Regions from separate parts of the Klebsiella sp. PK18 genome, predicted to be linked through region 3. Evidence: predicted binding sites of a transcription regulator. Region 3 holds the regulator's gene; each other region holds the start of a gene.
What was found. The regulator LexA, encoded in region 3, represses DNA repair genes until DNA is damaged. The targets are predictions, from matches to a motif close to TNCTGTATGTACATACAGNA.
Positions count from the first base shown of each region.

Region 1 (9,919 bases), 1.5 Mb from region 3:
TGCGCCGGTAGCCTACTAAACGCCTTGTTTTGCATTAAAAATTCCCTATCGCACGGTCGGGAAAGACCTACACTTAAGCTATGTCCCATGCTGTTTATGAGGATATGCTGATGAAAATCACCTCGCTGCTATTCGCCGCTGCGCTCACCGCTCATGCCACCGCGGCCTCTCCCCTGCCACCGACACCCGTACTGCCCTATGCCGGGCCGCTCCGCCCTGTCGGCACCGTCTCCGCCTCCGGTGCCAGCACCCTTGATGATCTGGTGGCCGCCCTCGCGGATAAGGCCCACCGCCAGGGGGCGATAGCCTGGCGGGTCAATGCCGCCAGCAGCGGTAACCGACTGCACGGTTCAGCTATAATTTATCAATAACCTTTCACAGGAGGCAGACGATGGCATCAGGTTGGGCAGGTGATGGGGCCGTTCAGGATCAGATCGACAGCACCATTGACGATGCGGTGGCTCGCGCACGCCGCGAGCTTCCGCGCGGCGAAAGCAACAAATTTTGTGATGAATGTGGAGAGCCGATTCCGGAGGCCCGTCGACAGGCCATCCCAGGGGTCAGATATTGCGTGAAGTGCCAGCAGGAGAAAGATTTACATAACAATACGTTTTCAGGATATAATCGCCGCGGATCCAAGGATAGCCAGCTACGCTGACTTTCCTTTACCGTTCATGACAGCCTTTCGCATTATCTTTTCGCGCACATTTTTTGGCGGAAAAAGTCGCAATATGTGCCCTTAAACGCGTCAGTCTTCCTCGCTAAGCTTCGTGACGAAAAGAATGAGAAATAATTTATTAATAATCAGTAAATTATTAATCATTCAAAAAATTCGATGAAGACTGTGAATTTCCTTCGATTTTATCTCCCGCAAAAAAGCGTGATACTTATCACATCGACGGAACATCGTCCCCTGAACAGAACAACCTGCGAGAGATTAACTATGAAAAACATCAAATATGCTGCCGCTGCCATCGCTCTGACCGCCCTTTCCTTCGGCGCCTTTGCCGCCGAACCGGTCACCCCCGCTCAGGCAGAAAGCATGAATAAAATCGGTGTGGTGTCTGCGCAAGGCGCAACCACTTTAGATGGTCTGGAAGCAAAACTGGCTGCTAAAGCCGAAGCCGCTGGCGCGACCGGCTACAGCATTACTTCCGCTAACACCAACAACAAACTGAGCGGTACTGCGGTTATCTATAAATAATCGCTGTTCCCTCTGTAAGCCACTGAATTAACCCTGAAAAGACCTTTAATACCCTTGCCTTGCCCGTCCGAGCCACCGGACGGGCTTTTTTTATCCTGCAGATCCGATCACCAGCAGTCGTTGACGCGGCTGAGGCCCTGCTCCAGGGTGGTGACTTCCCCGCTGGCCAGCAGACAACAGGCAAGCTGAATTTTCAACGAGTGGGGCACCGGTTCGACGCCGGCGACGCAGCGCTCGATCCAGCGCGCCGTGACCTCGGGATCTTTCGAGGCCGGCAGGACCACCGCCTCCGCTGCCGTCTCAGTCTGGCGTTCGTACAGCACCCGCACGCCCTGCTCATCGATCAGGCTGATCTGCGGGCAGCGCTGCGGGTTGGCATACACTTCGCCCTCGGTACCGTGCATCAACAGCGCGCGGCCACCGGTCTCACGAAAGAAGTTCGCCACCCGCGGAACATATTCCGGATGCGACACGCTGGAGAGACGCAATGCCTCCGCTTCGCCAAACGGTGTAGCCAGCTTGGCCAGGGTATGGGCGCTGTTGCGCACGCCCATCCGCCAGCGCATCGCCAGCTGTTTCTCCAGCGGCGGACAGAAAGCCCCCACCGGGATATACACCGGTTCATGGCCCTCCAGCTGCGCCTGAGCCTGTCCGGCGTGCCGGGTGGCCGGAATATCCAGCAGGGTAAAAATGGTCTCGGTCAGCACCCGGGTGGGATCGTGACTGACGCCGTGAACCACCACCGGAAACCCCAGCTTGTGCAGAAGCATCGCCAGCAGCGGCGTCAGGTTCGCCTGCTTGCGCGCGCCGTTGTAGCTGGGGATGACAATCGGCATCGGCTTGCCGGCCGGCGGGGTCAGGCGCAGCGTATGCTGCTGCATCGCCGCGTAAAACCCTTTCATCTCCGCTTCGCCTTCGCCTTTGATGCGCAGGGCGATTAATATTCCCCCCAGCTCCAGCTCCGGCACCTCGCCGTCCAGCATCCGCGCATAGAGCGCACGGGCGGTCTCTTCATCGAGGTCGCGGGCATGATTCTTACCGCGACCCACCTCTTTTATAATTTTGCTGTACTCCATGGCTCCCCCTGGTGCATCACGCGCCGGCGTCAGCGACGTTTGCGGCCTGACTGTTTTGCTGTCTGTTTTGCTTTCCGTTTTACTATAACCTCCGGGACGCCCGGCTGCTCTATGGGAAAAACAGGTAACGCGTTCAGTAGACGCGCGCCATAGTTTTTGGTCAACAGACGCTTATCGTAAATCACCACCTCTCCCCAGCAGTGATGGCTGCGGATCAGACGCCCCACCTGCTGAATAAGATTAAAGGAGGCGCTGGGCAAACTCTGTACCTCGAAAGGGTAACGATTAAGGCTTTTCAGCCATTCGCCTTCGGTGATCACCACCGGGCTGTCGATGGGCGGAAAGGCGATTTTATGGATATGTACCTGGCTTAGCAGATCACCCTTTAAATCCAGCCCTTCGGCAAAGGACTGCAGACCCACCAGCACGCTGCGCTCGCCGCTTTCCACCCGTTTGCGATGCAGCTCCACCAGCCGATAGCGCGGCTGGTCGCCCTGCACCAGCAGCATCAGGCGCAGATCGGTCACATGCTCCAGGAAGCGGTTCATCGCCCGCCCGCTGGCAAACAGCACCAGCATCCCGAGATGTTTCTTGCTCTCTACCTGCTGGCGAAAATAGGCCGCCATCTCGGCAATGTGCTGCTCTTCGTTATCCATCAGCGGTTCATAGCGCATTTGAGGAATAATAATTTTCCCCTGCTCCACGTGGTTGAACGGCGAATCCAGCGCCACGAAGCGGTCACCCGCTTTCTCCTTCAGACCACTCATCTCCTGCAGGCGCGAGAAGCTGTTTAGCGAGCGCAGCGTCGCTGACGTCACGACGATATGCGGTACGCTGCGCCACAGCAGCCGTTCCAGCTGATCGCTGACGCGGATGCCGACACAGTGGAACCAGACATGGATCTGGCCGTCGCGCACCACTCGCGTCGCCCATTTGGTTACCGGCGCGCCTGAGGATTGCGCCAGCGACGCCAGGCGCCATAGCTTGCTTTGGCTTTCAAACATGCCGAGCGCGCGGTTCATCTGCAGCAGCACCCGATGCAGGCGCACCACGTCATGGCTGCCGGTCTTTTCGCTGAGATCGTTAAGAAACAGCTCCGCCAGCCCGCGCAGCATCTCGGTGAGCTTCGCCAGCCGCTGGCAGATCTCCATCACCTCCTGCGGCAGTTCGCCCATCGGGAAGCGATGCTCCGCTTCCTGACCGGCGGGCATGTAGAGATTGAGAATATTATTCAACGACGCAATCAGCTCGAACAGCTCTTCGCAATGGCCGGTGAGCCGCTCCGGATTGGCCAGCGGCGGTGTGGTTTTCGGACGAAACTGCTCCATGCAGGTGGCGACCAGCTTGCAGAACAGATCCAGCTGCAGGCGAAACCAGGGGGCGGTGATCTCAGCGCTCATCTCCAGCGCGTCGCGGGCGACGTCCGGCAGATGATGGCCTTCATCGAGGACCAACAGCAGGTTTTTCGGCTCCGGCAGCACTGCCTCGCTCTCCATCGCCGCCATCACCAGCGCATGGTTGGCCACCACCACTTCCGCCTCCTGAATTTCCCGCCGTGCCACGAAGAACGGGCACTCGCGATAGTAGTGGCAGTTGCGGTTCAGGCAGCTGGCCTTATCGGTGCTCAGCCGGCTCCACAGCGCGTCATCGATGGCTTTATCGGTATGATCGCGCAGGCCGTCCCAGCGGTAGCTGTCGAGGTCCTGCTTCAGGGTCGCACACAGCTTCTGCTCGGCCTGGTTGTTCGGGGTGAGATCGTCATCGAGGAAGGCCAGCAGATCCTGCTGCGACGGCTCGGTGCTGGCCAGCGCCGTCAGGTTACGCGGACAGACGTAGCGCCCACGACCGAAGGCGGCGGTAAAGCGCAGGTCGGGAATAATTTTACGCAGCAGCGGCAGGTCTTTACTGTAGATTTGATCCTGCAGGGCGACGTTGGCGGTGCTGACCACCAGCGTTTTTTGTTCCTCCCGGGCGATGGCGATGCCCGGGATCAGGTATGACAGCGTTTTACCGACGCCGGTCGGCGCTTCGATAGCCAGATGCCTGCCCTCTTCCCCGGCGAGAGTTTTCGCCACATCGGCGATCATCTGCCGCTGCGGGGGGCGGGGAATAAAGTCCGGGATCTGTTCCTGAAGCGCCTTATACCAGGCGGCGATTTGCGCTTTCAGCGCAGCGGTCAAAGCCATGAGAAAACCTGAATACTGTATAAACAGCCACTATTGTGCCATTTTTGCCCGCCTGGAGGTATTGCTTTCTGCTGAGTGTGGAAGCGTGCTCGACAAATAGTGTAATGGAAAGAAAAAGGCCCGCCGCCGCGTAGCGGACAGACGGGCCTGAGCCGGGCCGCGTTATCGCGGCCGGGGCATCAGCGTGTTATTCGCCAGCCGGTTTACGCGGACGACGGCGGCGCGGCGGTTTGCCGTCCTGCGTACGCGCTTTCGGCGCCTCGCCGTCCTGACGGCGCGGGGCGCTGTTCTGGCTGCGCGGCTGTCCGCTGCGTCCCTGACCCTGGCCACCGCGTCCCTGACCTTGCCCACGACCGCCGCCGCGCTGCTGGCGACCGTTCTGGATAGGTTCGGCTTTAATGGACGGATCCGGCTCATAGCCGGCAATCGCGATGCGCGGGATCTCTTTTTTCAGCAGGCGCTCGATATCGCGCAGCAGCTTATGCTCATCCACGCACACCAGCGACAAGGCTTCACCGGTGGCCGCCGCGCGGCCGGTACGGCCGATACGGTGGACGTAATCTTCCGGTACGTTTGGCAGCTCGTAGTTCACCACGTGCGGCAGCTCTTCGATATCCAGACCACGGGCGGCGATATCGGTCGCCACCAGCACGCGAATGCCGCCGGATTTAAAGTCGGCCAGCGCGCGGGTACGCGCTCCCTGGCTCTTGTTGCCATGGATCGCCGCGCTGCGGATGCCGTCTTTATTAAGCTGCTCCGCGAGGTGGTTGGCGCCATGCTTGGTGCGGGTAAACACCAGCACCTGCTGCCAGTTACCTTCGCCGATCAGCTGCGACAACAGTTCGCGCTTGCGGTTCTTATCAACGAAATGGACGTGCTGGGTGATCTGCTCGGACGCGGTGTTGCGACGCGCCACTTCCACTTCCAGCGGGTTGTGCAGCAGTTTCTCGGCCAGGCCCTTGATCTCGTCGGAGAAGGTCGCCGAGAACAGCAGGTTCTGTCGACGCGCCGGCAGTTTAGCCAGTACGCGACGGATGTCATGGATAAAGCCCATATCCAGCATGCGGTCCGCTTCGTCCAGCACAAGGATTTCCACGCTATCAAGGCTGACCGCGTTCTGATGTTCGAGGTCCAGCAGACGGCCCGGGGTGGCAACGAGGATGTCGACGCCACCGCGCAGCTTCATCATCTGCGGGTTGATGCTCACGCCGCCGAATACCACCAGCGAGCGAATATTCAGGTACTTGCTGTAATCGCGGACGTTCTCGCCCACCTGCGCCGCCAGCTCACGGGTCGGGGTCAGGATCAGCGCGCGCACCGGGCGGCGACCCTTTGCGTGCGGCTCTTTGTCAATCAGGCGCTGCAGCAGCGGCAGGGTAAAGCCCGCCGTCTTACCGGTACCGGTCTGGGCGCTGGCCATCAGGTCGCGCCCCTGCATTACTGCCGGGATCGCCTGCTGTTGGATAGGGGTCGGCTCAACGTAGCCCTGCTCAGCGACAGCGCGCAGGATATCGGGATTCAGGCCAAGGGAATCAAAAGACATAACAACTCCGAACCGCCCCGGCCCGGTGAAGGGCGTAGTTTTCAGGGAGATTATTGCGATAAGAGATGGCAAAAACCACAATGCCATGAAGGGGCGCAGTCTAGCAGATTTTGTGACAGGCCGCATAAAATCTGCAAAAGAATACCGCGCCTGGCTGGCGGGCATGAGAAGGCCGCTGAGCGAGCTCAGCGGCCTGGTGCGTCATGGCAAAGCGATTAACGCAGACGATACTTAAGTTTTTCAACGATCTTCGCGGTGGAGATGCCGTAGCGATCGTGAAGGGTCGGCAGCGCGCCGGCTAACAGGAACGCGTCGGGCAGCCCCACAGTATCCAGCTCACAGCGCATACCCTTACGCATCAACAGCGCGGCCACCGCCTCCCCCAGGCCGCCGACCGCGGTGTGGTTTTCCGCAGTCACCACCAGACGACCTGGCTTCGACGCCTGTTCAATAATCGCTTTTTCATCCAGCGGTTTGATGGTCGGCACGTGCAGGACCGCCACGCTGATGTTATCGGCCCGCAGCTTTTCAACCGCCTCCAGCGCGCGCATGGTCATCAGCCCGGAGGAGATGATCAGCACATCGTTGCCGTCCTCCAGCAGCTTTGCTTTACCCAGTTCGAACTGATAGTCGTATTTATCCAGCACCAGCGGCACCTTACCGCGCAGCAGGCGCATATACACCGGCCCCTGGTGATCGGCAATGGCCGGCACCGCCTGCTCTATCTCCAGCGCATCGCAAGGATCGACGATGACCATGCCGGGGATACCGCGCATAATCGCCAGATCTTCAGTGGCCTGATGGCTGGGGCCATAACCGGTCGTCAGGCCCGGCAGCGCCGCGCAGATCTTCACGTTCAGATGCTCTTCAGCGATGACCTGATGAATAAAATCATAGGCGCGACGGGTTGCAAAGGCGGCATAGGTGGTGGCGAAAGGAATAAATCCCTCCTTCGCCATTCCCCCCGCCGCCGCCATCAGCAGCTGCTCGGCCATGCCCATCTGGAAGAAACGATCCGGGAAGGCCTGGGCGAAAATATGCAGATCGGTATATTTTGACAGGTCCGCGGTCATGCCGACGATTTCCGGACGCTGCGCCGCCAGTTTTGACAGCGCGACGCCGAAGGGCGCAGAGATGGTCGCCTGGCCCTCATCGGCAATCGAGGCGATCATCGCCGACGTTTTTAAACGGGGTTGACTCTGGCTCATTACAGCACTCCTTCTGGTTTGTTAGCATCCAGCACCGCAATCGCTTTTTGCCATTCGTCGGCATCGACGCGAATAAAATGGTTTTTATCGCGGGTTTCGAGGAACGGCACACCTTTGCCCATCAGCGTGTCGCATAAAATGACCCGCGGCTGGTTGCCGGAATAACTTTTCGCGTTGTCAAAGGCGGCCATCACCGCCGGCAGATCGTTACCGTCCACGCGCTGTACGTACCAGCCGAAGGCGGCCCATTTTTCATGCAGCGGCTCAAAGCCGAGGATTTTGCGTGAATCGCCGTCGGCCTGCTGTTTGTTGACGTCGACCAGGTTAATCAGGTTGCTCAGGCCATAGTGAGCCGCCGACATCGCCGCTTCCCAGGTCGACCCTTCGTCCAGCTCCCCATCGGACATGGAGTTGTAGACCCAGGCCGTGCTCTGTTTCTGCCGCAGCCCAAGCGCCATGCCGACGGCAATGGACAGCCCCTGTCCCAGCGAACCGCCGGACATCTCCATGCCTGGGGTGTAGGTCGCCATGCCGGACATCGGCAGGCGGCTGTCGTCGGAGCCGTAAGTTTCCAGCTCGGCTTCCGGGATAATGCCCGCCTCCAGCAGCGCGGCATAATAAGCGATAGCGTAATGGCCATGAGAGAGCAGGAAGCGATCGCGCCCCTCCCACTCGGGATCTTCCGGACGATAGGTCATGGCGTGGCTGAAGGCGGTGGCCAGCACATCGGCATAGCCCAGCGCCTGGCCGATATAGCCCTGCCCCTGCACTTCCCCCATTTGCAGGGCGTAACGGCGAATACGCCATGCCGCCGCGGCGACTTTTTGTGATTCGGTCATCTTCATCTGTTTGCCTCGCTTAGTGAATTAACATGCCGCCGTTAACGTCCAGGGTAATACCGGTGGAGTAGGAAGAGAGGTCGCTGCCGAGGAACAGCGCGGCGCGCGCGATGTCTACCGCGTCTCCGAGGCGATTCATCGGGATCCCGGCAAGAATGTTGGCCGTCATGTCGTCGGTCAGCTTGCCGGCGGTAATGTCGGTCTGAATCAGCCCCGGGGTGATGCAGTTAACGCGGACGTTATCCGGGCCAAGCTCGCGCGCCATCGCCCGCGCCAGACCCAGCACCCCGGCTTTTGCCGCGCTGTAGTGCGGGCCGCCGAAGATACCGCCGCCGCGCTGGGCGGAAACGGACGAGATGCAGACGATGCTGCCGGATTTTTGCGCCCGCATGGTGGGAATAACCGCCTGCGACATCAGCAGCGTGCCGCGCAGGCTGACATCAAGTACTGCGTCATAATTGGCGCGCTTGATATCCATCAGCTTCAGCGGTTGGGTAATCCCGGCGTTATTCACCAGCACATCAACCCGGCCATATTTCGCCAGAATTTGTTCGATGGCCGCCTGCACCTGCACTTCGTCGGAGACGTTCGCCGCCAGGCCGAGATGGCCTTCGCCTAATGCCGCCGCCGCGGTTTTGCTGGCTTCACCATTGAGGTCGATAATGACCACTTTCGCGCCGTTGTCGGCGAATAATTTCGCGGTGGCGAAACCCAAACCGCGAGCGGAGGCCGCGCCAGTAATAATGGCGACTTTATCTTCTAATAACATAGTTTCACTCCATGACATTACGTCATATTAATTAACAGGATATATTTCCGTTATTGTGGTTCATCGAGGAAAAGAATCACCACCAAACCAATGGCGGCGCAGATACCAAAATAGGTAAATACAGAATTAAAACTCCCGGTTTTATCAAGTAAGAAACCGGCTGCCATCGGCGCGACAAATCCACCGAAGTTGCCGCCGCTATTAATTATGGAAGAGGCGATTGGATAGGTTTTGCTGTCCGAAACGGCCATACCGTAGGCGGTAAAAGCCGGCCAGCCGATATTCAAACAAAAACCGACAAAAAATAATCCAATACAGACCGCCAGGGTGCTTGCCGGGATATTCAGCATAATTAACATCATGACCACCGTTGACACGGCAGTAAACATCATGGTGGGTTTACGTCGGCGGCCCAGGACTTTATCTGAAATCCACCCGCCGCCAATCGCGCCAATAAAGCCGCCGATGCACGGCATACTGGCCACGAAACCCATACTCATTACATCAAAGCCACGCTCTTTGACTAAGTACAGCGGGATCCAGGTTAATAATCCGTACAGCACGCTAACCATCATAAAATACGCCAGGCAGTCACCGAGAATATTTTTTGAGGTGAATAAGCCTTTCGCCGTATCAATTGGCGCCATCTTCTTTACCCGAATGATTTTATCCAGCCAGGTGAATCGATCGGCAATTAATATATTTTCGCGTACGCTATTATTATGACTTTCACGCCCGGCATTAATCTCTGCCAGTTCACTTTGTGAAACAAATCCGCTTTCTGATGGCTTTGACTTCACCAATAGATACCAGGCTATCGCTGCCACAATCCCGGGTATCGCGAAGGAGAAAAAGACCCACCGCCAGCCCCAGGTCACCGCAATCCACACCGCCAGCGGCGGGACAATAATCGGCGCAAACATGGTCGCCGCGATGTAAACGCCGGTTGCTGTGGCTTTCTCTTTTGGTGGAAACCAGTTATTTATGGTGGAAGCCAGCCCCACCGGGCAAGGCCCTTCGCTTAGCCCCAGTCCCAGCCGCACCAGCTTCAGGCCAAACACGGAGCTCACCGTGCCCATCAGCCAGGTAAAGGC
Region 1 is NZ_CM173493.1:3,774,081-3,783,999, forward strand. Features, by position in the region: gene AC3EMD_RS18425 (YdgH/BhsA/McbA family protein) at 111-371, shown strand; gene AC3EMD_RS18430 (DksA/TraR family C4-type zinc finger protein) at 392-658, shown strand; gene ybiJ (DUF1471 family protein YbiJ) at 944-1,204, shown strand; gene ybiB (DNA-binding protein YbiB) at 1,312-2,280, opposite strand; gene dinG (ATP-dependent DNA helicase DinG) at 2,310-4,466, opposite strand; gene rhlE (ATP-dependent RNA helicase RhlE) at 4,654-6,009, opposite strand; gene AC3EMD_RS18455 (transketolase family protein) at 6,225-7,217, opposite strand; gene AC3EMD_RS18460 (transketolase) at 7,217-8,062, opposite strand; gene AC3EMD_RS18465 (SDR family NAD(P)-dependent oxidoreductase) at 8,076-8,825, opposite strand; gene AC3EMD_RS18470 (MFS transporter) at 8,876-9,919, opposite strand, start outside.
Region 1: dinG (ATP-dependent DNA helicase DinG) is a predicted target of LexA. The motif match lies at 4,480-4,499, and genes of this name have one in related genera.

Region 2 (9,919 bases), 110 kb from region 3:
CGAGATGCTCAGCGTCAACGGCGTGGGGACGCGTAAACTTGAGCGCTTCGGTAAAGAATTCATGGCATTGATACGCGCTCATGTCGATGGTGATGATGAGTAGTCAGCCGCGGGAAAAGGTGCCAGAATAGTTTCCCTCTTCACTATTTTCCTGCGAGTTAACTATGCTGATGCTTTTCCTCACCGTGGCGCTGGTGCATATCATTGCGCTGATGAGCCCGGGGCCGGACTTTTTCTTTGTCTCACAAACGGCCATCAGCCGCTCGCGCAGAGAGGCGATGATGGGTGTGCTGGGGATCACCTGCGGCGTCATGATCTGGGCGGGGGTTGCCCTGCTCGGCCTGAACCTGATCCTCGCGCAGATGGCGTGGCTGCATAACATCATCATGGTCGGTGGCGGCCTGTATCTGTGCTGGATGGGCTACCAGATGCTGCGCGGCGCGCTGAAAAAAGAGGCGGTGGCCTCGGCGGAGCCGCAGGTGGAGCTGGCCCGCAGCGGACGCAGCTTCGTGAAGGGACTGCTGACCAATCTGGCGAATCCGAAAGCGATCATCTACTTCGGCTCGGTGTTCTCGCTGTTCGTGGGTGACAGCGTCGGCGCTGGTGCGCGCTGGGGTATTTTCCTGCTGATTATCGTCGAGACGCTGGCCTGGTTTATGGTGGTTGCCAGCCTGTTCGCCCTGCCGGGGATGCGCCGCGGCTATCAGCGGATGGCGAAGTGGATCGATGGTATCGCCGGTACGCTGTTTGCGGGCTTCGGCATCCACCTGATTATCTCGCGTTAACCGGCATGCTGTTTCCCACCCGGCTGTTTCCGGGTGGGGAAAGTGTCAGTGGCGAAGCCGCAGCAGCTCATCCTCAGCCAGACCGGTCATTTCCATAATAGCTGCGTCATCAATACCGCGTTTGCGCATTGCTTCGGCAACCTGCAGCAAGGCCTGGTGTTTACCTTCTTTTATGCCTTGCTGTACGCCTTCCTTGATGCCTTTCTCCATACCTTCTGCAAGCCATGTTTCCGCCAGCGTCATCAGTAATCCTCCATGCTGCGGCACGCGCTGTGCCAGTCCGTACAAGAGTGTCCGAGTATCCTCGGCATCTCCTGCCTGAGCCATATAGTTTACCAATACGGTGATTTGTTGTCCGCTCATCTGCTCCAGCAGTAAGAGATGGGTCAACTTATCCAGCAATTGCGCCATATCGCGCTGGCGGATGTGCTTTTGCACCAGCGTCAGGGCTGCCATGCTGCGGTGCTGCATGATGTCGTCGTCGGGGATCACCGTGATATCGACCAGCGGAAACGCCCCGCTATAGAGCTGGCGGGCGGTCTCAGGATCGGCAAAATTATCCAGCCAGCGCATCGACCAGGGATAGGGGCTGCGTCGTCCCTGATAAAAGAGAATAGGGATAACCAGAGGCAGCGTTTTATGGCCGCTCTCCAGGTGCCGCTGCATGGCGGCGACAGCATAGCGCATTAAGCGAAAGGCCATCAGCTTATCAGGTGCGCTCTGGTGCTCGATCAGAACATGGACATAGCCCGCACCGCGGGTGGTTTCCAGCGAATAAAGGATATCGCTGTAGTAAGGCCTGAGATCGTCTTCGAGAAAGCTGCCGGATTCCAGACGCAGGGTATCCAGTTTGCAGATCTGTATTAACGACGAAGGCAGGTGGAGCTCGATAAAATCGCGCGCCGTCTCTACCCGCGAGAGAAAGGTTTTAAATACCGCATCATGAGGAGTCGCCGTTTCCGCCATCGCCGTTCATCCGTGAATCACGTATCTGGCGGCATCCTGACACGATAGGTTCAACGCCGACAGCGGGTAAAAAAATTAATTACCCGCTTTGCGTGTCGGCTCGTGCAGAGAGAAAGCGTCGTTCACCTGGCGACCCTCTCTTTGCGAGCGAGATTCCATGATTCAGGCGTGACGGGCGGAGGCGAGCAGCGCCCCGACCAGCATAAACAGTGAACCAAAGACTTTGTTCAGCGCCTTCATCTGCTTTGGCCCTTTAATCCATGCTGAAATGCGCTGCGCCAGGGTCGCATAGCCAATCATCACAATGATATCGACGACAATGGTGGTGACGCCCAGAACAAGATACTGCATCACCTGCGGCTGGTGCGGCAGGATAAACTGCGGAAACAGGGCGGCCAGAAACACAATGCTTTTGGGGTTGGTGAGATTCACGAACACCGCGCGCTGGAACAGTTTGCCGCGCGTCTGCGCCTTCGCCAGCGTATTCAGGTCGATCGCCCCCGCCGCCCGCCATTGCTGGATCCCCAGCCAGATAAGATAAGCCGCGCCGGCCCATTTCAGCACTTCAAAGGCCAGCACCGAGCGGGAGAAAAGGGTGCCGAGACCAACACCAACCAGCACGATATGAATAACCAGCCCGGTCTGCAAACCGGCAATCGACGCCGCCGCGCCGCGGTAACCGTGGTTAATGGAGGTGGTCATGGTATTAATCGCTCCGGAACCTGGTGACAGGCTGAGAATGATTGATGTCAGCAGGTAGGCGAACCACCACTCAATGGTCATGAGAAACTCCCTGATTGTCTGTTTTTATGCCACAATACGCTATTGTGTCAGCATTGTGTGATACAGGACAAAAAAACGATTTTCAGCGGTTAACAGGGGTGTAAACCCGATGTTTGGGCAGAAAAAGGACTGGGAAACACGAGAAAACGCGTTTGCGGCCTTTAGCATGGGGCCGCTGACGGATTTCTGGCGACAGCGCGAAGAGGCTGAATTTAAAGGCGTCGATGATGTGCCGGTACGCTTTGTTCGCTTCTGCGCGCAAAATAACGATCGTCTGGTGCTGATTTGCCCCGGGCGCATTGAAAGCTACGTGAAGTATGCCGAAGTCGCCTACGATCTCTTTCACAGCGGCTTTGACGTGATGATTATTGACCATCGCGGCCAGGGACGCTCGGGCCGCCTGCTCTCTGATACCCACCGCGGACACGTCGTCAACTTCAGCGACTATGTCGATGACCTGGCGGCGCTCTGGCAGCAGCAGGTGGTCCCCGGACACTGGCGAAAACGGTTTATCCTCGCTCACTCTATGGGCGGCGCGATTGCCACGCTTTTTCTGCAACGTTACCAGGCGCATTGCGATGCGATTGCGCTCTGCGCGCCGATGTTCGGGATTATCATTCGATTACCGGACTGGATGGTGCGCCATATTCTCGACTGGGCTGAGGGCCATCAGCGCATTCGCGAAGAGTATGCCATCGGCACCGGGCGCTGGCGGGCGCTGCCTTTTGCCGTTAACGTGCTGACGCACAGTCGACAACGCTATCGTCGCAACCTGCGCTTCTATGCCGATGAACCGCGACTGCAGGTTGGCGGCCCGACCTGGCACTGGGTGCGTGAGGGCATGCTGGCCGGCGACGAAGTGCTGGCGAATGTGGAAAAAGACACCGCCCCGACGCTGCTTTTACAGGCAGAGGAGGAGCGGGTGGTCGATAATCTGATGCACGACCGCTATTGTGAATTACGGGCCGCTGCCGGCCATCCCTGTGAGGGCGGTAAACCGCTCGTCATTGAAGGGGCATATCATGAGATCCTTTTTGAAAAGGACGCTATGCGCTCAGTCGCGCTCAATGCCATCGTCGAGTTTTTCAATCGACATACTTAATCCGACGATAACGCTCGTCGCCCTGCTTAGAGGTTAACTTTTTTATGTACCAGGTTGTTGCGTCTGATTTAGACGGCACGCTGCTTTCCCCCGACCATTTCCTGACCCCGTATGCCAAAGAGACGCTGAAATTGCTCACCGCCCGTGGGATCAATTTCGTCTTCGCCACCGGCCGTCACTACATCGACGTCGGGCAGATCCGCGATAATCTCGGCATCCGGTCGTACATGATCACCTCTAACGGCGCCCGGGTTCACGATAGCGATGGTCAGCAAATCTTTGCCCATAACCTCGATCGCGATATTGCCGCCGACCTGTTTGAGATCGTGCGTAACGACCCAAAAATCGTCACTAACGTCTATCGGGAAGACGAGTGGTATATGAACCGCCATCGTCCGGAAGAGATGCGCTTCTTCAAGGAGGCGGTGTTTAACTACAAGCTGTATGAGCCGGGCGAACTGGATCCGCAGGGGATCAGCAAAGTATTCTTTACCTGCGAGGATCACGAGCATCTGCTGCCGCTGGAGCAGGCGATGAACGCCCGCTGGGGCGATCGCGTGAACGTCAGCTTCTCCACCTTAACCTGCCTGGAAGTTATGGCGGGTGGGGTATCGAAGGGGCATGCGCTGGAGGCGGTGGCGAAAATGCTCGGTTACACTCTTGCCGATTGCATCGCCTTCGGCGACGGTATGAACGACGCTGAGATGCTGTCGATGGCCGGCAAGGGCTGCATCATGGCCAACGCCCATCAACGGCTGAAGGATCTGCATCCGGAACTGGAAGTGATCGGCAGTAACGCCGACGATGCGGTCCCGCACTACCTGCGTAAGCTATACCTCGACTGAAAAAGATTGACGACTGGCGAATAACTGTCCAGTCGTCAACCTGACTCTTCGCTACAATGCCTGTTCTTTATCCAACGAGACGACCATTGTGGCGCTGTTAATTATCACCACTATCCTGTGGGCCTTTTCTTTTAGCCTGATTGGCGAATACCTTGCCGGTAGCGTCGACAGCTATTTTTCGGTGCTGATGCGTGTGGGCCTGGCGGCGCTGGTGTTCCTGCCTTTCCTGCGCACGCGCGGCCAGTCTCCGCGCACGATCGTGCTCTATATGCTGGTGGGCGCGATGCAGCTTGGCATCATGTATCTGCTGGCTTTCCGCGCCTATCTCTATCTGACGGTTTCGGAATTTCTGCTGTTTACCGTATTTACCCCGCTGTATATCACGCTGATCTACGACCTGCTCAGCGGACGTAAGCTGCGCTGGGGCTATCTGCTGAGTGCTGCGCTGGCGGTGCTGGGGGCGGCGATTATCCGCTATGACAAAGTCAGCGATCATTTCTGGACCGGGCTGTTACTGGTGCAGTTGTCAAACCTCTGCTTCGCTATCGGCATGGTGGGTTACAAGCGCCTGATGGAGGTACGTCCGATGCCGCAGCACAATGCCTTTGCCTGGTTTTATGTCGGGGCCTTTATCGTGGCGGTGGCAGCGTGGTTTATGCTGGGCAACCCCCAGAAGCTGCCGACCACCACGCTGCAGTGGAGCGTGCTGGTGTGGCTTGGCGTGGTGGCTTCCGGGCTGGGTTACTTTATGTGGAACTATGGCGCCACGCAGGTGGATGCCGGCACGCTGGGGATCATGAACAACGTCCATGTCCCCGCGGGTCTACTGGTAAACCTCGCCATCTGGCAGGAGCAGCCGCACTGGCCGAGCTTTATTAGCGGAGCGTTGGTGATCCTGGCCTCGCTGTGGGTCCATCGCCGCTGGGTCGCTCCGCACTCCGGACAAACGGCAGGTGATCGCAGGCGTGGTTCCGCGCAGAGCGAATAAACGCTTCGGTGACCGGTTGACGCTGTTCGCCATCGCGGACGGCCGCGTACAACCGGCTCCATAATCCCTCACCCAGGGTTTTGGTGACCACCAGGCCCTGGCGTTCAAAGCTTTCCACCACCCAGTGCGGCAGCGCGGCGATGCCCATCCTTGCGGCCACCATCTGGATCAGCAACAGCGTGTTATCGACGCTTTTCAGCTGGGGACTGATGCCGGCCGGCTGCAGGAAATGGCGCCAGATGTCGAGGCGCCCGCGCTGCACGGGATAAATCAGCAGTGTTTCCGCGGCCAGGTCCTCTGGCGTAATCAGCGTCTTCATGGCTAACGGGTGCTCGGGCGCCAGCACCAGACGCACCTCATAATCAAACATCGGCGAGTAGTGCAGACCGCTGCGCGGCAGGATATCGGAGGTCATCACCAGATCCAGTTCGCCCTGCTGCAGCGCAGGCTGCGGGTCGAAGGTCACTCCGGAATGGAAGTCGACCTCCACGTGCGGCCAGCGGGCGCGGAAATTCTCCAGCGCCGGCGTCAGCCACTGAATACAGCTGTGACATTCGATAGCCAGCCGCAGCCGGGTCTGCTGTGGTTCGTTACAGTCCTGCAGGGCGCGAGCGATCTGCGGTAGCACCTGATTGGCCAACTGCAGCAGAATTTCCCCTTGCGGCGTGAAGCGTAGTGGCTGGCTTTTACGCACAAACAAACGGAAGCCAAGGCGCTGTTCCAGATCGCTGAACTGGTGAGACAAGGCGGACTGGGTCTGGTGCAGGGCCGCTGCCGCACCCGCCAGTGAACCGCTGTTCCGCAACGCTTGCAGCGTTTTCAGATGTTTAATTTCGATCATGAAAGTCCTTCACTTCGCCATGAGCAATTTGCGCTTGAGGAATATACAGTAACTGTCAATTATGGATGTGTAAACATCTGGACGGCTAAATCCTTTATCTTTCGAATTTATGGTGCGTTGGCTGCACTTCCTCACCCCAGTCACTTACTTCAGTAAGCTCCTGGGGATGAGCAAGTTTGCCGCCTTCCCTAAATCCGAAATCTTTCGGATTGCAATTATGAGGCTCAAAAAATGACAATTATTAACCACACCCTCGGTTTTCCTCGCGTTGGCCTGCGCCGCGAGCTGAAAAAAGCGCAAGAGAGCTACTGGGCGGGCAACGCCACTCGCGAGGAACTGCTGACAGTAGGCCGTGAGCTGCGTGCCCGCCACTGGGAGCAGCAGAAACAGGCGGGCGTTGATCTGCTGCCGGTGGGGGATTTCGCCTGGTACGACCATGTTCTGACTACCAGCCTGCTGCTGGGCAACGTGCCGGCTCGTCATCAGAACAAAGACGGATCCATCGATATCGATACCCTGTTCCGCATTGGTCGCGGCCGTGCGCCGACTGGCGAACCGGCCGCCGCTGCGGAAATGACCAAATGGTTTAACACCAACTATCACTACATGGTGCCGGAGTTCGTGAAGGGCCAGCAGTTCAAACTGACCTGGACCCAACTGCTGGATGAAGTAGACGAAGCGCTGGCGCTGGGCCACAAGATCAAGCCCGTGCTGCTGGGGCCGGTAACGTACCTGTGGCTGGGTAAAGTGAAAGGTGAACCGTTTGACCGTCTGAGCCTGCTGAATGACATCCTGCCGGTTTACCAGCAGGTGCTGGCCGAACTGGCGAAGCGCGGCATCGAGTGGGTGCAGATTGATGAACCGGCGCTGGTGCTGGAGCTGCCGCCAGCGTGGCTGGAGGCCTTTAAACCGGCTTATGATGCCCTGCAGGGCCAGGTGAAACTGCTGCTGACCACCTATTTTGAAGGCATTAGCGACAATCTCGCGACCATTGCTGCGCTACCGGTCCAGGGGCTGCACGTCGATCTGGTGCACGGCAAAGATGATGTTGCCGAACTGCACAACCGCCTGCCGGCCGACTGGCTGCTGTCTGCGGGTCTGATCAATGGGCGCAACGTTTGGCGCGCCGATCTCACTGAAAAATATGCGCAAATTAAAGACCTCGTCGGTAAGCGCGAGCTATGGGTCGCGTCATCCTGTTCTCTGCTGCATAGCCCGATCGATCTGAGCGTGGAGACGCGCCTTGATGCGGAAGTGAAGAGCTGGTTTGCCTTCGCGCTGCAGAAATGCGGCGAGCTGGCGCTACTGCGCGATGCGCTGAACAGCGGCGATACGGCGGCGATTACCGAGTGGAGCGCGCCAATCCAGGCCCGTCGCCATTCGACCCGCGTGCACAACGCGGAAGTGGAAAAACGGCTGGCGGCGATCACCGCTCAGGACAGCCAGCGTGCCAGCCCCTATGAGGTTCGCGCGCAGGCACAGCGCCAGCGCTTTAACCTGCCGAAATGGCCGACCACCACCATCGGGTCATTCCCGCAAACGACGGAGATCCGCGGTCTGCGCCTGGACTTCAAAAAGGGCAACCTTGACGCCAGTCATTATCGGACGGGGATTGCGGAACATATTAAGCAGGCGATCGTCGAGCAGGAGCGGTTAGGTTTAGACGTACTGGTGCACGGAGAAGCCGAGCGGAACGACATGGTGGAATACTTCGGTGAACATCTGGACGGTTTTATCTTCACGCAAAACGGCTGGGTGCAGAGCTATGGTTCCCGTTGCGTGAAGCCGCCGGTGGTGATCGGCGACGTCAGCCGTCCGCAGGCGATCACCGTCGACTGGGCGAAGTACGCGCAGTCGCTGACCGACAAGCCAGTGAAAGGGATGCTTACTGGACCGGTGACCATTCTGTGCTGGTCCTTCCCGCGGGAAGATGTCAGCCGTGAAACCATCGCGAAACAGATTGCGCTGGCCCTGCGTGATGAAGTGGCGGATCTGGAGGCGGCGGGGATCGGCATCATCCAGATTGATGAGCCGGCGCTGCGCGAAGGGTTACCGCTGAAGCGCAGCGACTGGGATGCCTATCTGCAGTGGGGTGTGGAAGCCTTCCGCCTTAATGCTGCGGTCGCCAAAGACGACACTCAGATCCACACCCACATGTGCTATTGCGAGTTCAACGACATCATGGACTCCATTGCCGCGCTGGATGCCGACGTGATCACCATTGAAACCTCGCGGTCCGATATGGAGCTGCTGGAGTCGTTCGAAGCGTTCGAGTATCCCAATGAGATCGGGCCGGGGGTATATGATATTCACTCGCCGAACGTGCCGAGCGTGGAGTGGATTGAAGCGTTGCTGGCAAAAGCCGCGCAGCGTATCCCGGCGAAGCGGCTGTGGGTTAACCCGGACTGCGGCCTGAAAACTCGCGGCTGGCCGGAAACCCGCGCCGCGCTGGCGAATATGGTGCAAGCGGCGCAGAACCTGCGCCAGTCCGCCTGATCGTTACGCGAAAAATCAAAAAAGGAGGCATTTGCCTCCTTTTTTCATGCATTGGGTGATTATGCTTTTTTGCCGCCATACTGAGCAAACCACGCGAGCATTCGCTGCCAGCCGTCTTTGGCTGACTCTTCATGATAGCTGGCGCGATAGTCGGCGTTAAAGGCATGATCGGCTTCGGGATAGACCACGATTTCCGCTGTGGCGTTGGCCGCCCGCAGCGCCTGACGCATGGTCTCGATGGTGTCCTGTGGAATACTGGCGTCTTTAGCGCCGTACAGACCAAGCACCGGGGCGTTGAGATCGACCGCGATATCTACCGGATGCTTCGGTGAATTCAGCGATTTTTCTCCCACCAGCTTGCCGTACCAGGCCACGCCTGCCTTCAGTTGCGGGTTATGCGCGGCATACAGCCAGGTAATGCGTCCGCCCCAGCAGAAGCCGGTGATTAGCAGACGATGGGCATCGCCGCCGTGGCGCGCCGCCCAGCTGGCGACATGGTCGAGATCCGCCAGCACCTGCGCGTCCGGCACCTTGGTAACCAGCTCTTTGAACAGGGTCGGGATATCGTGGTACTCATTCGGATCGCCCTGACGGAAGTACAATTCAGGCGCAATAGCCAGATAGCCTTCCTGCGCCAGGCGGCGACAAAGATCGCGAATATGTTCATGCACGCCGAAAATTTCCTGTACCACGATAACGATCGGCAGCGGACCGTCGGCATTTTTCGGGCGGGCGTGGTAGGCCGGCATGTTTTCACCCTGAGAGGGAATAGACGTCTCTCCGGCGATAATATGCTCTTCCGGCGTATGAACGGCGGTGGCGGCGTGTGGTGAAGCTGCAGGTGCGAATCCAGGTTGCTTGGTGGTGGTCATGGTATTCTCCGTACCCTTATTTATTAGCGCATCAATAACTATAGACCCTTTACCTTTAGTTCGGGCGGTAATAAAGCACAGTGCCTGAAAGCGGCTATCTTTTGTTCTGTGACGATGAATATAACTTGTTAATGTGATGTGTATCACTATTTAATGAAAAACAACTGCAATCATCATTGGTCTTGGTGACTATCATCACAAAATGTTGCCAGGGGCTTCTGTACAGTACCGTTTTGCTTCT
Region 2 is NZ_CM173493.1:5,390,157-5,400,075, reverse strand. Features, by position in the region: gene recQ (ATP-dependent DNA helicase RecQ) at 1-103, shown strand, start outside; gene rhtC (threonine export protein RhtC) at 165-785, shown strand; gene AC3EMD_RS26400 (Rpn family recombination-promoting nuclease/putative transposase) at 831-1,751, opposite strand; gene rhtB (homoserine/homoserine lactone efflux protein) at 1,914-2,534, opposite strand; gene pldB (lysophospholipase L2) at 2,644-3,636, shown strand; gene yigL (sugar/pyridoxal phosphate phosphatase YigL) at 3,681-4,481, shown strand; gene AC3EMD_RS26380 (carboxylate/amino acid/amine transporter) at 4,570-5,469, shown strand; gene metR (HTH-type transcriptional regulator MetR) at 5,357-6,310, opposite strand; gene metE (5-methyltetrahydropteroyltriglutamate--homocysteine S-methyltransferase) at 6,542-8,806, shown strand; gene AC3EMD_RS26365 (dienelactone hydrolase family protein) at 8,866-9,678, opposite strand.
Region 2: metR (HTH-type transcriptional regulator MetR) is a predicted target of LexA. The motif match lies at 6,342-6,361, and genes of this name have one in related genera.

Region 3 (9,919 bases):
CGACGTGGTGTTGGTAGAAGAGGGAGCCACATTCGCCATCGGTTTGCCGCCAGAACGTTGCCACTTATTCCGTGAGGATGGCACCGCTTGTCGTCGGCTGCATAAAGAGCCGGGCGTGTAAGGCTTCCCATTAAAAAAAGGCGCGAACCCGGCAGGCGGCACACCGGCGAAGCGTTCAAAGAAAAGCAATGATCTCAGGAGATAGAATGATGATTACTCTGCGCAAACTTCCTCTGGCGGTCGCCGTCGCAGCAGGCGTAATGTCTGCTCAGGCGCTGGCTGTCGATTTCCATGGCTACGCGCGTTCCGGCATTGGCTGGACCGGCAGCGGCGGCGAGCAACAGTGCTTCAAAGCGACCGGTGCTCAAAGTAAATACCGTCTTGGTAACGAATGTGAAACCTATGCGGAACTGAAGCTGGGCCAGGAACTGTGGAAAGAAGGGGATAAGAGTTTTTATTTCGATACTAACGTTGCCTATTCCGTGAATCAGGAAGATGACTGGGAAAGCACCTCTCCGGCGTTCCGTGAAGCCAACATCCAGGGTAAAAACCTGATCGACTGGCTGCCGGGCTCCACGCTGTGGGCGGGTAAACGCTTCTATCAGCGTCATGACGTTCACATGATCGACTTCTACTACTGGGATATCTCTGGCCCGGGTGCAGGTCTGGAAAACGTTGACCTTGGCTTCGGTAAGCTCTCTCTGGCCGCTACCCGTAACTCAGAAAGCGGCGGTTCTTATACCTTCTCCAGCGATGACACCAAAAAATATGCAGCGAAAACGGCCAACGACGTCTTTGACATCCGTCTGGCGGGCCTGGAAACCAACCCGGGCGGCGTGCTGGAGTTAGGCGTCGATTACGGCCGTGCGAACCCGCAGGATGACTACCGCCTGGAAGACGGCGCGTCGAAAGACGGCTGGATGTGGACCGGTGAACATACTCAGTCCATCTGGGGCGGCTTCAACAAATTTGTCGTTCAGTACGCGACCGACGCAATGACCTCCTGGAACAGCGGCCACTCTCAGGGAACCAGCATCGATAACAACGGCAGCATGATCCGCGTTCTGGATCACGGCGCGATGGACTTCAACGATGACTGGGGCCTGATGTACGTGGCAATGTACCAGGACGTGGACCTGGACAGCAAAAACGGTTCGACCTGGTACACCGTGGGTGTCCGTCCGATGTACAAATGGACGCCGATCATGAGCACCCAGCTGGAAATCGGTTACGACAACGTGAAATCCCAGCGTACCAGCGAAAACAACAACCAGTACAAAATTACTCTGGCTCAACAGTGGCAGGCAGGCAACAGCGTCTGGTCTCGTCCGGCTATCCGTATTTTCGCAACCTACGCGAAGTGGGATGAAAACTGGGGTTACAGCAACGCCTCCGGTCTGCAGACCAAAGACAGCAGCGGAAGCGGCATGTACACCTCCAGCCGCGGTGACGACAGCGAAGTTACCTTCGGTGCCCAGATGGAAGTGTGGTGGTAATACCGTCCGCAGGACGGGTGTAACCTGGGAGGGGCGTCAGCCCCTCCTGACAATTCAGGGTTAGCGCGCTATTGCCTGGCTACCGCTAAACCGATGCTATCCAAGGTGAGAAGAATGAAAATGAAGAAAACTCTCGTCGCTCTGTGTTTATCCGCAGGGATGTTGGCATGCGTGCCGGGGATGAGCCTTGCCGATGTTAACTTTGTACCGCAGAACACCAGCGCCGCGCCGTCTATTCCAGCCAGCGCGCTGCAGCAGCTGATCTGGACGCCTGCCGATCAATCAAAGACGCAGAGCGTTGATTTAACCACCGGCGGTCAACGCCTGGATGTCCCGGGGATCGTCGGACCGGTCGCCGCCTGGAGCGTACCGGCCAATATCGGTGAGCTGACCCTGACGCTCGACAGCGAACTGAACAAACATAAGCAGATTTTTGCGCCGAACGTGCTGATTCTGGATCAGAACATGACGCCAGCGGCGTTCTTCCCCAGCAACTACTTTACCTATCAGCAGCCGGGCGTCATGACCGCTGACCGCCTGGGCGGCGTGATGCGCCTGACCCCGGCGCTGGGCCAGCAAAAACTCTATGTGCTGGTGTTTACCACTGAAAAAGACCTCCAGCAGACCACGACCCTGCTGGATCCGGCGAAAGCCTATGCCAAAGGCGCCGGCAATGCGGCCCCGGATATCCCGGATCCGATCGCTAAACATACCACCGATGGCGTGCTGAAGCTGAAAGTGAAAACCAATAGCACCTCCAGCGTGCTGGTGGGCCCGCTGTTCGGCTCCGCCGGCCCGGGTCCGGTCACCGTAGGCAATACCGCCGCGCCGGTGGCCGCGCCAGCCGCCGCCGCTGCTGCTGCTGCACCGGCAGCCAAAAGCGAACCGATGCTCAGCGATACCGAAACCTACTTCAACAACGGTATTAAGCAGGCGGTGAAACAAGGTGACATCGACAAAGCCCTGAAATTGATGAACGAAGCTGAGCGCCTCGGCTCGAAATCCGCTCGTTCCACCTTTATCAGCAGTGTAAAAGGCAAGGGGTAATCGTCTCCCCACAATGCTGATGTTTAGGCACAGCCTTTAGGTGCATCCTTCGGGATGCACCTTTTTTTGCACGCGCGGCAGCCTGTTGCATGGCTGTTGCGTGAATGATCGTATATTGACGTTTGCCCGCCACCAACCGCCTATTCTGCGATACAATGCTTTCACGTTATGTACCGGAGAATCAGGCATGTCCCATCCTGCGCTTACGCGACTGCGTGCGCTGCGCTATTTTGCCGTTATGCCATCCCTGGCGCCGCCCCTGAGTGACTGGCTGCTGCTGGAGGACTCAATGACCCAGCGCTTTGAGCAACAAGGAAAGCAGGTCACCGTGACCCTGATTAACGAAGGGTATATTGAGCGTGAGGCGCTGACTGACGAAGCGGCGCTGCTACCTGACGAGCCGCGCTACTGGCTGCGGGAGATTATACTCAATGCCGATGGCGAACCCTGGCTGGCCGGGCGCACGGTGGTGCCGGAGTCGACACTGTGTGGTCCGGAGCTGGCGCTACAGCAGCTCGGGCAGATCCCGCTGGGCCGATACCTGTTCACGTCGTCGACATTAACCCGCGATTTTATTGAAATTGGTCGCGATGCAGCGCTGTGGGGGCGTCGTTCCCGCCTGCGGCTGAGCGGCAAACCCCTGCTGCTGACCGAGCTGTTTTTGCCTGCGTCGCCGTTGTACTAAGAGGAAGAAAAAATGGAGTGGAGTCTGTCGCAGAATAAGCTGTTGGCGTTTCATCGCCTGATGCGCACTGACAAACCGATCGGCGCTTTGCTGCTGCTGTGGCCGACGCTGTGGGCGCTGTGGGTGGCCTCGCCGGGCGTCCCGCCGCTGTGGATCCTGGCGGTATTCGTCGCCGGCGTCTGGCTGATGCGCGCCGCCGGCTGCGTGGTGAATGACTATGCCGATCGAAAATTTGATGGTCACGTAAAGCGTACCGCCCGTCGTCCGCTACCGAGCGGCGACGTTACCGAGAAAGAGGCGCGAACGCTGTTTATCGTTCTGGTGTTGCTCTCCTTCCTGCTGGTGCTCACCCTCAACACCATGACCATTCTGCTGTCGGTCGCGGCGCTGGCCCTGGCATGGGTCTACCCGTTTATGAAGCGCTACACTCATCTGCCGCAGGTGGTGCTGGGGGCCGCCTTTGGCTGGTCGATCCCGATGGCCTTCTCGGCCGTTAGCGAATCGCTGCCGCTGAGCTGCTGGCTGATGTTCCTCGCCAACATTCTGTGGGCGGTGGCCTACGATACCCAGTATGCGATGGTGGATCGCGATGACGACGTGAAGATCGGCATCAAGTCCACGGCGATCCTGTTCGGCGAAAACGATCGTCTGATTATCGGTATCCTGCAGGTGGCCGTGCTGGCGCTGATGGGCGCGGTGGGCTGGCTGAATGGGCTGGGCTGGGAATACTACTGGTCGTTGTTTGTCGCGGCAGGTCTGTTTGGCTGGCAGCAGAAGCTTATCTTCAATCGCGAGCGCGATAACTGCTTCAAAGCGTTTATGAACAATAACTACGTCGGGCTGGTGCTATTCCTGGGCCTGGCGATGAGCTACCTGTAATCCCCTGTCAGCTTCCCCCCGGTGTATCGGGGGGAAGCGAGGGCAGAAAACACCGCGTTACGCGTCATCCTGCGTGACGCTTTCAATCGTCAGCCGCACATCCGACGTAATCAAGTCCGCCAGCATCCGATAAACCTTCAGGGTCTCTTCCGGCTCGGCATCGCCGGTGTCGCTAATGTAGCCTTCATCGCGCAGGGTCAGCACCAGGGTGCTGAACACCGCTTTGTCGAAGAACTCCGGCGCGTTAATGCCATGCAGCACCGACAGGCGCTGGGCCACGGTACGACTCTCTTTTTCCAGCGAACTGCGGTTGATTGACGGGTTGGCGCTCAGCAGCCAGAAGGTGATGGCATAGCGCTGCAGCGTCTCGCGCGCGCCCGCGGCCAGCAGTTGCAGGGAGCGAGAGTGCGACGGATTGAGGCTCATCACCTCGCCATCGACGACGATCAGCTCCTGACGCAGCATCTCGGCAATCAATGCATCCACCACCCCGGCCAGCTCTGCTTTCTCCCAGCGCAGGAACAGCTCGGCCTTGAGGAACGGATACAGCGTTTCGACATGGCGCAGCACTTCGGTGCGGCTGAGCTGACGATGCTGAGTCACCAGGGCGGCTAACAGCGACGGTATCACCAGCATATGGGCGATGTTGTTGCGATAGTAGGTCATCAGCACCGCCTGCTCGCGCGGCAGGATGATGATATCGCCGATGGTGTCCTTCTCCACTTCGAACTTGTTCATCTGCAGCGCGTGGTCGATAAGCTCGCTGGCCGAAGCGGAAGGTGTCGTCGCATCTGGCGAATAGGGCACATTGCGCAGCAGCGCGAGGTAGCACTCCAGCTGTTGGGTGAGCTGCTCCCGGGTCAGTGAACGCTGACGCGAGGCCAGCAGCGCCGTGCAGCACAGGTTCATGGCGTTGGCCGCGCCGGCGTTGTTGATGCGCACCATCAGGTCAGCGGCGATGTTGTTCACCGTTGGCGTCAGCCAGGAAGGGCGGATGGCTTCGATCGGGTCGATGGCTTCCCGCCACTCCGGCACATGGTGGTTAAGGTAGGTCATCAGCGGCAGTGGTTCGCCGAAGTTGACATAGCCCTGGCCAAGGTTGCGCAGCTTGCTCAAGCCACGCACCATCTGCGGCAGGCTCTCTTTCTCTTTGGTGGCGCCGCGCAGCTCTTTAGCGTAGGTGCCTACTTCCATCACGTGTTCATAGCCGATGTAGATAGGCACCAGAGTGATCGGCCGGGTGCCGCCGCGCAGCATCGCCTGGATGGTCATCGACAGCGTACCGGTCTTCGGATCGAGCAGACGGCCGGTACGGGAGCGGCCGCCTTCGACGAAATACTCGACGGAATAGCCGCGGCTGAACAGCTCGCCAAGATATTCACGGAACACCGTGGAGTAGAGCTTGTTGCCCTTAAAGGTGCGGCGGATGAAGAACGCGCCCAGGCGGCGGAAGATCGGCCCGGCAGGCCAGAAGTTGAGGTTGATGCCCGCCGCGATATGCGGTGGCACCAGGCCCTGATGATACAGGACGTAGGAGAGCAGCAGATAGTCCATGTGGCTGCGGTGGCAGGGGACATAGACAATCTCATGGCCGTCGTGAGCCAGCTGGCGCACGCGCTCGGCGTTATGCACGTTGATCCCCTGGTACAGGCGGTTCCAGGTGAAGCCGAGAATGCGGTCGGTCAGGCGGATCATCTCATACGAGAAGTTCGCGGCAATCTCTTCCATCAGCGCGATAGCGTTCTGCTGAGCCTTCTCATGCGAAATTTTCTTGCTGCGCGCTTCGTCTTCCACCGCGCGGGCAATCGCTTTCGAGGCCAGCAGTTTATTAAACAGATCCTGGCGAGCCGGCAGACGCGGGCCGACGGCGGCCAGGCGCTGGCGGGCAAAGTGCATCCGGGCGACGCGAGCCAGCTTCTGGGCGATGATCTTATCGGTACCGTGCTCATCCGCCATGCGGCGCAGCGACACGGAAGGCGAGAAACGCACGAAACTGTCGCGGCCGAGCCAGGAGACGGCGAAAAATTTCTGGATACCGTTCAGCATCCGCAGCGGCGGATTGACTTCCCCTTTCTCACGACCCGGCGAGCGGCCGAACATCACCGAGACCGGCACCATTTGCACATCGAGGTCCGGATGGTTGCGGTGCAGATCGAGGTAGTCGTGGAACAGCTTGATGGACTCTTCTTTTGGCGTGTAATAGGTAAATACGCGCGGCCCACCGTGGATGAATACGTAACGCGGCAGCAGCGCGCCGTCGATCTCCAGCGGTTCAAGCGGATCGGGTAAATCATGCGCCAGGCATTGGGCGCGCAGCGTCAGCAGGTCCGCCTTGGAATTATAGGGCAGGACGTACATGACCGGACGCGAGGTATCGAGTCCTAATTCCTGGGCAGGCTCTGCCGGAATAGACTTGCTTTTTACCAGCACCCGTAATGGTAAATTCAGTAATTTATAGTAAATTCGTTGCCAGCCGGACATAAACGATGTGAAGCCTCTGGTTAATCATGCAAATGCGCGGCAAGAATAACAGAAAGTGGGCAAAATTTCCGTTACCACGCGGCAAACGCGTACACTCATCGACGTCATTTACGTAAAAAGGTTTTGTGATGGCCAATAATACCACCGGGTTAACCCGAATCATTAAGGCGGCAGGTTACTCCTGGAAAGGATTTCGCGCAGCGTGGATCAACGAGGCCGCGTTTCGTCAGGAAGGTATCGCCGCCATCGTGGCCGTCGCGATAGCCTGCTGGCTGGACGTCGACGCCATCACCCGCGTATTGCTGATTGGGTCGGTCCTGCTAGTGATGATAGTCGAAATTCTCAACAGCGCGATTGAGGCGGTCGTGGATCGTATAGGCTCGGAATATCATGAGCTTTCAGGGCGCGCCAAAGACATGGGATCGGCGGCGGTCCTGCTGGCGATTATCATCGCACTGATCACCTGGGGAACGCTGCTGTGGAGCCATTATCATTAACGTTCTTCGCTAAGCCTCGCAAAATATAAACAATCTGCCGATTTTTGTGTGCCATGTGGTTCCAAAATCACCGGTAGCTGTATATACTCACAGCATAACTGTATATACACCCAGGGGGCGGAATGAAAGCGTTAACGACCAGGCAGCAAGAGGTGTTTGATCTCATTCGGGATCATATCAGCCAGACGGGCATGCCGCCGACGCGTGCGGAAATTGCTCAGCGCTTGGGGTTCCGTTCCCCAAACGCGGCGGAAGAACACCTGAAAGCGCTGGCGCGTAAAGGCGCGATCGAGATCGTCTCCGGTGCTTCTCGCGGTATCCGCCTGCTGACGGAAGAAGAACATGGCCTGCCGCTGATCGGCCGCGTCGCCGCCGGCGAGCCGCTGCTGGCGCAGCAGCACATTGAGGGGCACTATCAGGTCGACCCGTCGATGTTTAAACCCAACGCGGATTTCCTGCTGCGCGTCAGCGGCATGTCGATGAAAGACATCGGTATCCTTGATGGCGATCTACTGGCGGTCCACAAAACCCAGGACGTGCGTAACGGCCAGGTGGTGGTAGCGCGCATTGACGACGAAGTGACGGTGAAGCGCCTGAAAAAGCAGGGTAACGTCGTCGAACTGTTGCCGGAAAACAGCGAATTTACCCCTATCGTTGTCGATCTGCGTCAGCAGAGTTTTACCATTGAGGGTCTGGCCGTTGGCGTGATCCGTAATGGAGAATGGATGTAACGCCTGCCCCTGCGCAGCGTCATCTGATGCATGACGCTGCGACGTTTGTCCTCAATCAGGTCTCCGAACATGCTGCTCAACGCTGCCGATAAAGCGCTGTGGCGCCTTGCGATCCCGATGATTTTCTCCAATATCACCGTCCCGCTGCTGGGGCTGGTGGATACCGCGGTGATCGGCCACCTTGACAGCCCGGTATACCTCGGCGGCGTCGCGGTTGGGGCGACGGCTACCAGTTTCCTCTTCATGCTGCTGCTGTTTTTGCGCATGAGCACCACCGGGCTCACCGCTCAGGCCTGGGGTGCCAAAGATCCGCTGCGACTGGCGCGGGCGCTGGTGCAGCCGCTGACTCTGGCGCTGGGCGCCGGGGTTCTCATCATCCTGTTTCGCCTGCCGCTGATTAACCTCGCTCTGCATATTGTCGGCGGCAGTGAGGCGGTGCTTGAGCAGGCGAGACGGTTTCTCGAAATCCGCTGGCTCAGCGCCCCCGCCTCGCTGGCCAATCTGGTGCTGCTCGGCTGGCTGCTGGGAGTCCAGTACGCCCGGGCGCCGGTGATTCTGCTGGTGGTCGGTAATCTGCTCAATATTGTGCTCGACCTGTGGCTGGTGATGGGCCTGCGGATGAACGTCCAGGGGGCGGCGCTGGCCACGGTCACCGCGGAGTACGCCACTCTCATTATTGGCCTGATGATGGCGAAGCGGGTGCTGACGCTGCGCGGCGTGTCGCTGGCAATGCTGAAAAACGCCTGGCGCGGGGATCTGCGCCGTCTGCTGGCGTTGAATCGGGACATCATGCTGCGTTCCCTGCTGCTACAGCTGTGCTTTGGCGCGCTGACCGTGTACGGCGCGCGTCTGGGCAGCGACATTGTGGCGGTCAATGCGGTACTGATGACCATGCTGACCTTTACCGCCTATGCGCTGGATGGCTTTGCCTATGCCGTGGAGGCCCACTCCGGCCAGGCCTACGGCGCGCGCGACGGCAGCCAGCTGCTGGAAGTCTGGCGGGCGGCCTGCCGGCAGTCTGGCATGGTGGCGCTGGCGTTTGCCCTGATTTATAGCCTGGCGGGGGAGTACATCATCGCGTTGTTAACCTCGCTGCCTTCTCTGCAGCAGCTGGCCGATCGCTATCTGATCTGGCAGGCCATCCTGCCGGTGGTGGGCGTCTGGTGCTATCTGCTGGACGGCATGTTTATCGGCGCCACACGCGGCGCGGAGATGCGGAACAGCATGGCGGTCGCCGCGGCGGGGTTTGCTGTAACGCTGCTTTCGGTCCCGCTGCTCGGTAACCACGGTCTGTGGCTGGCGCTGGCGGTGTTCCTCGCCCTGCGCGGCCTGTCTCTGGCGCTGATCTGGCGTCGCCACTGGCGACACGGCACCTGGTTTAGCTAGTCATTGCCGTTCATCACGGCCATCTATGAATTCCCGCGGTTGCGCGCCGCTTACCGGGGCAACTCAGTAGCCCGGCTCAGCGTAGCGCAAGCCGGGAAAATCGCCTCAGCCTTACCCATCGGTATGATGGTTAAAAATTCCGAATAACGAATCGGTACCAGCATTCTCATCTATAGTTAATACCATGTCCGGTACAAAACGGGCTGTAAACCCACCGAATGATGAGGACGTTATCATGAATAAAGACGAAATCGGCGGTAACTGGAAACAGTTGAAAGGTAAAGCCAAGGAACAGTGGGGCAAACTTACCGATGATGATATGACCGTGATCGAAGGTAAGCGCGATCAGCTGGTCGGTAAAATTCAGGAACGGTACGGCTATGCGAAGGATCAGGCTGAGAAAGAAGTCTCAGACTGGGAGCATAAAAACGACTACCGCTGGTAGCGTTCCGTGGCTCAAAGAATAAAGCATTTGTGTTAGTGCCTGTCTGAATGGCGTAAGGATGCGCCGTTAACCCTGTTTCCCGCTGCGGCTGACGCTCAGCGGGCTTTCTTTTTCAGCTGAATGGAATGGTCGTGCTGGCAGTGTCCCGGCGTGCTGCAGGCTTCGACTTCCACGCAGTCTGCACAAAGGCCGTGAGCTTCAATCACGTTGTGGCGCAGGGCAAAGCCCATTCTGGCCGCTAACGTATGCATGATATCTTCCACCCCTTCCGC
Region 3 is NZ_CM173493.1:5,276,970-5,286,888, reverse strand. Features, by position in the region: gene malK (maltose/maltodextrin ABC transporter ATP-binding protein MalK) at 1-121, shown strand, start outside; gene AC3EMD_RS25885 (maltoporin) at 207-1,496, shown strand; gene malM (maltose operon protein MalM) at 1,611-2,543, shown strand; gene ubiC (chorismate lyase) at 2,731-3,228, shown strand; gene ubiA (4-hydroxybenzoate octaprenyltransferase) at 3,241-4,107, shown strand; gene plsB (glycerol-3-phosphate 1-O-acyltransferase PlsB) at 4,165-6,588, opposite strand; gene AC3EMD_RS25860 (diacylglycerol kinase) at 6,717-7,085, shown strand; gene lexA (transcriptional repressor LexA) at 7,208-7,816, shown strand; gene dinF (MATE family efflux transporter DinF) at 7,886-9,202, shown strand; gene AC3EMD_RS25845 (CsbD family protein) at 9,438-9,647, shown strand; gene zur (zinc uptake transcriptional repressor Zur) at 9,743-9,919, opposite strand, start outside.